DNA from 2 places in the Streptomyces sp. NPDC038135 genome. Region 1 is predicted to be linked to the other one. Evidence: riboswitches for the same ligand, from Rfam matches in the RefSeq annotation. Region 1 holds a riboswitch; the other holds the start of a gene.
The links. A riboswitch is a leader RNA that binds a small molecule or an ion and turns the genes downstream of it on or off. The one in region 1 is predicted to bind guanidine.
Positions count from the first base shown of each region.

Region 1 (3,384 bases):
AAGAGGTCCGTCCCGGATCGCGGACTTCCCGATGGACGGTGTCCCTCGGTGGCACAGTCACCACACGTTTCCCACTGCAACCGTCGGAACGCGGTGACGGTCTCCTGCAAGGGACCCAGAAGGGCTCGCAGGCTCTCTCGATCGGAGCCGGTTCTGACTGACATGATTGTTGGAATAGCGCTCAACGCGTCCGACGCGCCGAACCAGGTCGACGCGACCGTCCAACTGGCCCGAGAGACCGCGGAACTCGGCCTCGCGTTGGCCTGGTTCGGGCAGGCCTTCGGCCCGGACTCGCCCCAGCTTGCGGCGATCGTCGGTCGCGAAGTGCCCGCACTGCAGGTCGGCACCTCCGCGATCCCCGTTTTCGGCCGCCACCCGCTGCTGATCTCCAGCCAGGCCCAGACCGCCCAGGCCGCGACCCACGGCCGCTACCACCTCGGTCTGGCCCTGGGCACGAAGCTACTGACGGAGGCCGGCTTCGGTCTGCCCTTCTAGCGCCCCATCGCCCGTCTGCGTGAATTCCGCAGACGGGATCCTTCCCGTACCTGGCGGGACCGCGCGCGCCCCCGACGACCGTGGGCGCCGCCGTCTCGACGGTACCGTCGTCCTGAACCGCGCCGCGAACCTGCCGTGCGCGTACACGGACCTGGCCACCTGCCCGCTGCCCCCGGCCGAGAACCGGTTGCCGGTGGCGGTCGAGGCCGGTCAGAAAATCCCCCGCGAGCGCGGCGGTGCTTGAGCCCTCAGCTTGGGAAGCTCCTGTCTTGCGACCCCGGCCGCCTCGCTGACCTGCGACCAGGGCGCCCGCGCCCCGAGCAGGTCAGCGCGCGATTCCCCGGTATCGAGGAAGAGGAACGGCATCCCACCCCAGGCGCTGGACGACACCGTCCACCAGCGCGTGCGGCTCGGCGTCCTCACCGTTGCCCGCGAAGCCGATCGGGTCGAATTCAGCTTCCTGAAGAAGCAACTGGCTGTCACCGACGGAAATCTCTCCCGGCGCCTGAAGGTGCTGGAAGAGTCCGGAATGATCACCGTCGAGAAGGGCTACGCCGGTCGACGCCCCAACAGGGTATCCCTCACGCGCGAAGGTGCGCAGGCCCTGGACGCTGAACTCCGGGCCCTACGTGCGCTCGTCCTACGCCTTGAGGCTCCTGAACCTGTGCCTGATACACCTGACACCCGATCGCCGCTTCAGGAGTTCGTTCTCCACCCGATCGAGCTTTCGCTGGGGCACAGGACGAAGAGCGGGAAGGCCCGACGGCGCGGCCGGTCGCCCATCTCTTCCAGCGCCACGCGGATCTCACGCAGGTGGTCGGTGGTCATCTGCAGCGGGGGCTCGTCAGGCTGATAGACGGTACGGATCGGATAGTCCACACCAGGTTGCCGGGACATCTCGATGTGGCAGCCGAGCACGTGGGTGACCGTCCGGTGGTCGCAGAAGTCGATCAAGCGATCAATCGTCCGGATGAACGCCGGCCAGTCATCGATGTAGAGCCGGCCGGGGTAGACCGTGTCACCGGTGAGAAGGAACCCGGTCCACGGATCGTAGAAGGTCACCGCCGCTTCGTGGTGGCCCGGGGTGGCCAGACACTCCAGCACCCTCCCCCCGAGGTCGATGTGCGCCACAGCATCAGGGTCGGTGGCAAATCCGAAATACGGCCAGGCGGCGGCCGACTCCGCACCGACGACCGTGGTGTCAGGACGATCGGAGAACTGGCCGTCGCCTGCGACGTGATCACCGTGCGGGTGAGTGTGCAGCACGAGCAACTGGTAGCCGTGCCGTGGGTGACGCGCGAGCCAGGACTCCATGAGCTCGTCGACCACCTGGCGAAGAGGGAAAAACTCGGCGGATGCGGTGGCGCCGGTGTCGATCAGCACCGCCCGCTCATTGCCGAACAACAGGAACAAGAACGGCGCCTCGTAGTCGATCGCCATGTTCTGCCGGAGGATGAACGTGTGCTCGTCATAGCCGTGGACCTGGATGTCCGGATCGGCGTTGTGCTTGGCCGACGGCGAGCCGTGAATCCACCGCACATCCAGCGCACCAGGCCTGGGCTTGGCTCCCTCGAAGTCGATCAGGAAGCTGTCGGCACCCATGACGTCTCCTTGAGTGCGTCGTCTTGGCGGGCCGGGTACGGCGCACATCTCGTCCGGGGCAGGCACCTGTGAGCCTCCACGCCGACGCTAACACGCACATCGTCAAGGGTCTGCCAGAAGCCCGATGGCCTCGGATCGCCGCTCCACGCTCTGGCACGTGCACGGCACGGGCCGGGGGCCGAGTGGTGCCTGCCACTCCGACACCAGCGGGCCCCGGTCACAGGTCGCCTGAATACCGGTCGTGATGCTCTCGGCGACAGGGGTCTGACTCCCGGATCGGTCCGACTCCGCCGTGGCGGCGCTCTTGCGGCTTGAGGGGACCGAGCGTGGCTGGTGGTGGGCCGGGAACGATGAGGGGCGGCGTGAGCTGCTGGCTACTCCCTTTCCGCATCCCGACTCCTACGCCGGGGCGGACGACGAACTGATGGCGCGTGAGCCACAGGCTGAGGCGTTCGAGGACGACGCCGCGTACCGGGAGGCTCGGTCTGCCTGGGAGGGCGAGGTCGACAGGTTCGAGGACTTGAAGACGGCCGGTGCGCTCGTCATCCAGGACCATCATGTCGGCGGCGCGCAGCCCGTTCAGTTCGGGCAGCGGGGGGATCACGGCTCCTGGGCACTGTTGTCGCCGAGCTGGGGGCCATCCGTTCCACCAAGTCCTGTTGTTCAGCGCTAGGTTTTGACTCTGTGGTCGGCGTCGGCTCCGGATAAGGGTGCCTGCGACGTGGAAGCATGGAGCGGCTCGTGGGATCGAGCATCGTTAGTGCTTCCGTCTGCCACCAAGCCAGCCCATAATCCGTCTGGTTGGGGGTGGGTGGTGGCCGATTTCTTCCTCTGGTTCCAGGTGTTTTTCTGGGAGTACCTGGCTTTCGCGGCTTTGCTGGGCCTTGTTTTCCTGGTCGGCGGTGCCGGCTGGCGGGCCAGCCTCCTATGGGGGCTAGGACTCGCGACGCTTCTGCCCACGTCGATCTTCGTCGGCTTCCGAGTCTTGGGGGTCTAGCCCGTGACGTCCTGGTTCGCGCTGACGAGAAGCGGCTGTGCCGCTCCTGGGGCCGGCCTGGGCGCGTCAGTAGCGAAGAAGTCAAGGGTCGGGTCGCTGACCTGCGGACGTAACCTCGCGGGCACGGCTTGGTCAGAAGGCGTTCCACCACCAACGATCCGGCGGATCACCGTACGGCACGGCGTCGGGACGTTCGAGGATCTTCAGATCCAGAGGCTGCACGATGCTGCGGAGCTCGCGTGAGCTCTTCTTGGGGAGAGCGCAGATCGCCAGCTCCAGTAGATCTCGCT
Region 1 covers NZ_JBVJXS010000004.1:215,672-219,055, forward strand. The annotation lists partial or broken gene ACZ7JA_RS12555 (LLM class flavin-dependent oxidoreductase) at 163-492, shown strand; partial or broken gene ACZ7JA_RS12560 (DUF1684 domain-containing protein) at 593-739, shown strand; partial or broken gene ACZ7JA_RS12565 (transcriptional regulator) at 899-1,075, shown strand; gene ACZ7JA_RS12570 (MBL fold metallo-hydrolase) at 1,192-2,097, opposite strand; guanidine-III (ykkC-III) riboswitch at 2,110-2,177, opposite strand; gene ACZ7JA_RS12575 (hypothetical protein) at 2,315-2,701, opposite strand; gene ACZ7JA_RS12580 (hypothetical protein) at 2,912-3,094, shown strand.

Region 2 (3,384 bases), on a different contig from region 1:
AGAAGCGGCACGACCGCGGCGGCACGAGCGGGGTCAGATCCCCAGATCCTTGATGATCTTGGCGACGTGGCCCGTGGCGCGGACGTTGTAGAGGGCTCGGTCGACCTTGCCCTGCTCGTCGACGATGATCGTGGAGCGGATGACGCCCATGTACGTCTTGCCGTAGTTCTTCTTCTCGCCGTAGGCGCCGTAGGCCTCGGTGGTCTTCTTGTCGGGGTCGGCGAGCAGCGTGATCTTCAGGGACTCCTTCTCGCGGAACTTGGCCAGCTTCTCCGGCTGGTCCGGGGAGATGCCGATGACGTCGTAGCCGGCGTCGGCCAGGAGGGAGAGGTTGTCCGTGAAGTCGCAGGCCTGCTTGGTGCAGCCGGGGGTCAGCGCCGCGGGGTAGAAGTAGACGATGACCTTGCGGCCCTTGTGGTCCGACAGGGACACCTGGTTGCCGTCGGCGTCGGGGAGGGTGAAGGCGGGGGCCACGTCGCCGGGCTGGAGTCGCTCGCTCATCGGTCCAGCGTAACGGGGGGCGTTGCGGTGCGGCCGTACTGGGAACTGACAGACTGTCCAGGACAGCATCAGGAGACTTCGGAGGCCGTACGGTGGCGGACACGTCGGACACCAGAACCCCGGCAGAGATCGAGGCGGACATCAGGCGCCGCCGCGAAGTGCTGGCCGAGACGCTCGACGAGATCGGGGTGCGGGTGCACCCGAAGACGATCGTCGGGGATGCCAAGGCCAAGGTGGTCGCCAATCTCGATCACACGGTTGGACGGGCGTATGTCCAGGTCAACCGGGTGGTGAGCGACGTCAGGGCACAGTTCGTGGACGAGGAGGGCGCCCCGCGTCTGGAGCGGGTGGTGCCGGTGGCGCTGGTCGCGGTCGGGCTGGTGGGGCTGCTCGCGCTGAGTGTGCGGCGGCGCGGCCGCTGAGCGGCTCGGCGACCCGGGCTCGTACGGGCGTGCAGAAGGCAGGTAGGTTCGGAGCGTGAGCGCCAACAGAAACGTGCAGAGCACCCCCCATCACGACAAGCTGCCCATTCGGATGCTGCATGACCGGGTGCTGGTCAAGCAGGAGACGGGTGAGGGCGAGCGGCGTTCGGGCGGCGGCATCCTGATCCCCGCCACGGCGGCGGTCGGGCGCCGGCTGGCCTGGGCCGAGGTGGTCGCGGTGGGTCAGAACGTGCGGACCGTGGAGACGGGCGACCGGGTGTTGTTCGACCCGGAGGACCGGGCCGAGGTCGAGGTGCGGGGCGTGGCGTACGTGCTGATGCGGGAGCGGGATCTGCACGCGGTGGCCGCCGACCGGTTCGAGGGCGCGGAGGACTCCACGGGCCTGTACCTCTGAGGCGGCCGGGAGTCCCGGAGAGCGACGGCGGAGGGGCCGGTGACCGTGGTCACCGGCCCCTCCGCCGTCGCTTTGCTATGTTCGAGGGAGCCCGACGAGACGCGCCGTACCGGGATGCTGGCAAAGACGACGCACCAGGAATGGGTTCGTCTGCCGGAGGTGTGTCGTCGTGGCGTGGGTTCTGCTGATTGTCGCCGGTCTGCTCGAGGTGGCCTGGTCGGTGGGGATGAAGTACACCGACGGGTTCACCCGGCTCGTGCCGAGTGTGTTCACGGGTGCCGGGATCGTGGCGAGCATGATGCTGCTGTCGTACGCCGCCAGGTCGCTGCCGATCGGTACGGCGTACGGCGTGTGGGTGGGGATCGGGGCGGCCGGGGCGGCGGTGCTCGGCATGGTGGTGCTGGGTGAGCCGGTCACCGCCGCCCGTGTCTTCTTCGTCTGCCTGCTGCTGGTCGCCGTGGTGGGGCTCAAGGCGACCGGCGGTCACTGACGGGCGCTTCTTCCTACGGCTGGCCTGCGGTGGCTCCGCTGTCGGTGCCTCCGCCCGTGTCGACGCCTCCGGTGCCGCCGCCCGGTGTGCCGCCGCCGGTGTCCGTGCCGCCGCCCGTGGTCAGGCCGCCGTTCGTGTCCCCGCCGGTGGTGGTGCCGCCGCCGTCGGTGGTTCCGCCGGTGGTGGTGCCGCCTCCGTCGGTCGTGGCGCCGCCGTCGGTGGCGCCCCCGTCGGTGGTGGGGGTGCTGCCGGTGCCGCCGTCGGTGCTGGGGGTGCTGCCGGTGGTGCCGCCGTCGGTGGTGCTCCCGTCCGTGGTGACGCCGTCGTCCGGGCCGCCGGTGCTCGGGTCGGCGGAGGGGTCGATGGGGGCCTGGGTCTTGTCGGCGCCCGGCTGGAGCTGGAGGTCGAAGTCGCTGACCGGCTTCCCCTTCAGCGCGTCGCGGGTGTACTGGGCCCAGATGGCGGTGGGCGGGCCGCCGCCGTTCATCCGGGGCTGGCCGAGGGCGTAGTACAGGGACTTGTGCGCCGCGGTGACCGGGTCCTGTCCCATGACGGAGACGACGGTGGCGAGTTCGGGGGTGTAGCCCGCGAACCAGGCGGCGGTGTCCTCCTCGGCGGTGCCGGTCTTGCCGGCCGCGGGGCGGCCGGCGGCCTGGGCGGCGACGGCGGTGCCGTTGTCGACGACGCTCTGCAGGATCGAGGTGGTGGTGTCGGCGGCCTCGCGGGTGACGGCCCGCCTGGTCTGCCGCTGGGGCAGGTCGACCTGCTGGGTGCCGTCCTTGGTGACCTTCTCGACCATGGTGTACGTGGCGCGCTGGCCGTGGTTGGCGAGCGTGGCGTAGGCCTCCGCCATGTCGAGGACGCTGGCGGTGGCGGTGCCGAGGGCGATGGACGGGTAGGGCTGGAGGTCCTTGGTGTGCTCGGGGATGCCGAGGTCGACGGCGGTCTGCTTGACCCTGTCGGGGCCGACGTCGACGGCCATCTGCGCGTAGACGGCGTTGACGGAGAGGTCGGTGGCCTTGCGGACGGGGATGTCGCCGTAGGACTTCTCGTCCTCGTTGGCGGGGTTGTAGGCGCCGCCGGGCCAGCCCTGCACGGGGCGCCTGGTGGTGCCGTCGTAGATGGTGTTCGGGGTGATGGGCCGGCCGTCCTGCGTGGTGGAGCTGTTCTGTACGGCCGAGGTGAACACGAAGGGCTTGAAGGTGGAGCCGACCTGGAAGTCGCCCCGGGTCGCGCCGTTGGTGAACTGCTTCACGTAGTCGATGCCGCCGTACATGGCGACGATCTTGCCGGTCTTGGGGTCGACGGAGGCGCCGCCGGCGCGGACGTAGTTGTCGGCCTTGCGGTTCTTCTTGTCGAGCTTGGAGATCAGCTGGTCGTCGACGGCCTTGACGAAGGCGTTCTGCCGGTTCTTCTGGATGGTGGTGGTGATGCGGTAGCCGCCGGCCGCGAGCTGGTCGGCGGTGACGATGTCGTTGCTGATCAGGTACTGCCGCACGGCGTCGACGAGGTAGCCGCGCTGGCCGGACAGGCCGTTGGGCACGGTCTGGTCCTTG
Region 2 covers NZ_JBVJXS010000002.1:139,377-142,760, reverse strand. The annotation lists gene bcp (thioredoxin-dependent thiol peroxidase) at 34-501, opposite strand; gene ACZ7JA_RS04970 (DUF3618 domain-containing protein) at 594-923, shown strand; gene ACZ7JA_RS04965 (GroES family chaperonin) at 979-1,338, shown strand; guanidine-III (ykkC-III) riboswitch at 1,408-1,474, shown strand; gene ACZ7JA_RS04960 (DMT family transporter) at 1,508-1,828, shown strand; gene ACZ7JA_RS04955 (transglycosylase domain-containing protein) at 1,842-3,384, opposite strand, start outside.
Region 2: it holds a riboswitch for guanidine, as region 1 does, so the genes downstream of both, ACZ7JA_RS04960 (DMT family transporter) here and ACZ7JA_RS12570 (MBL fold metallo-hydrolase) in region 1, are expected to answer to the same signal.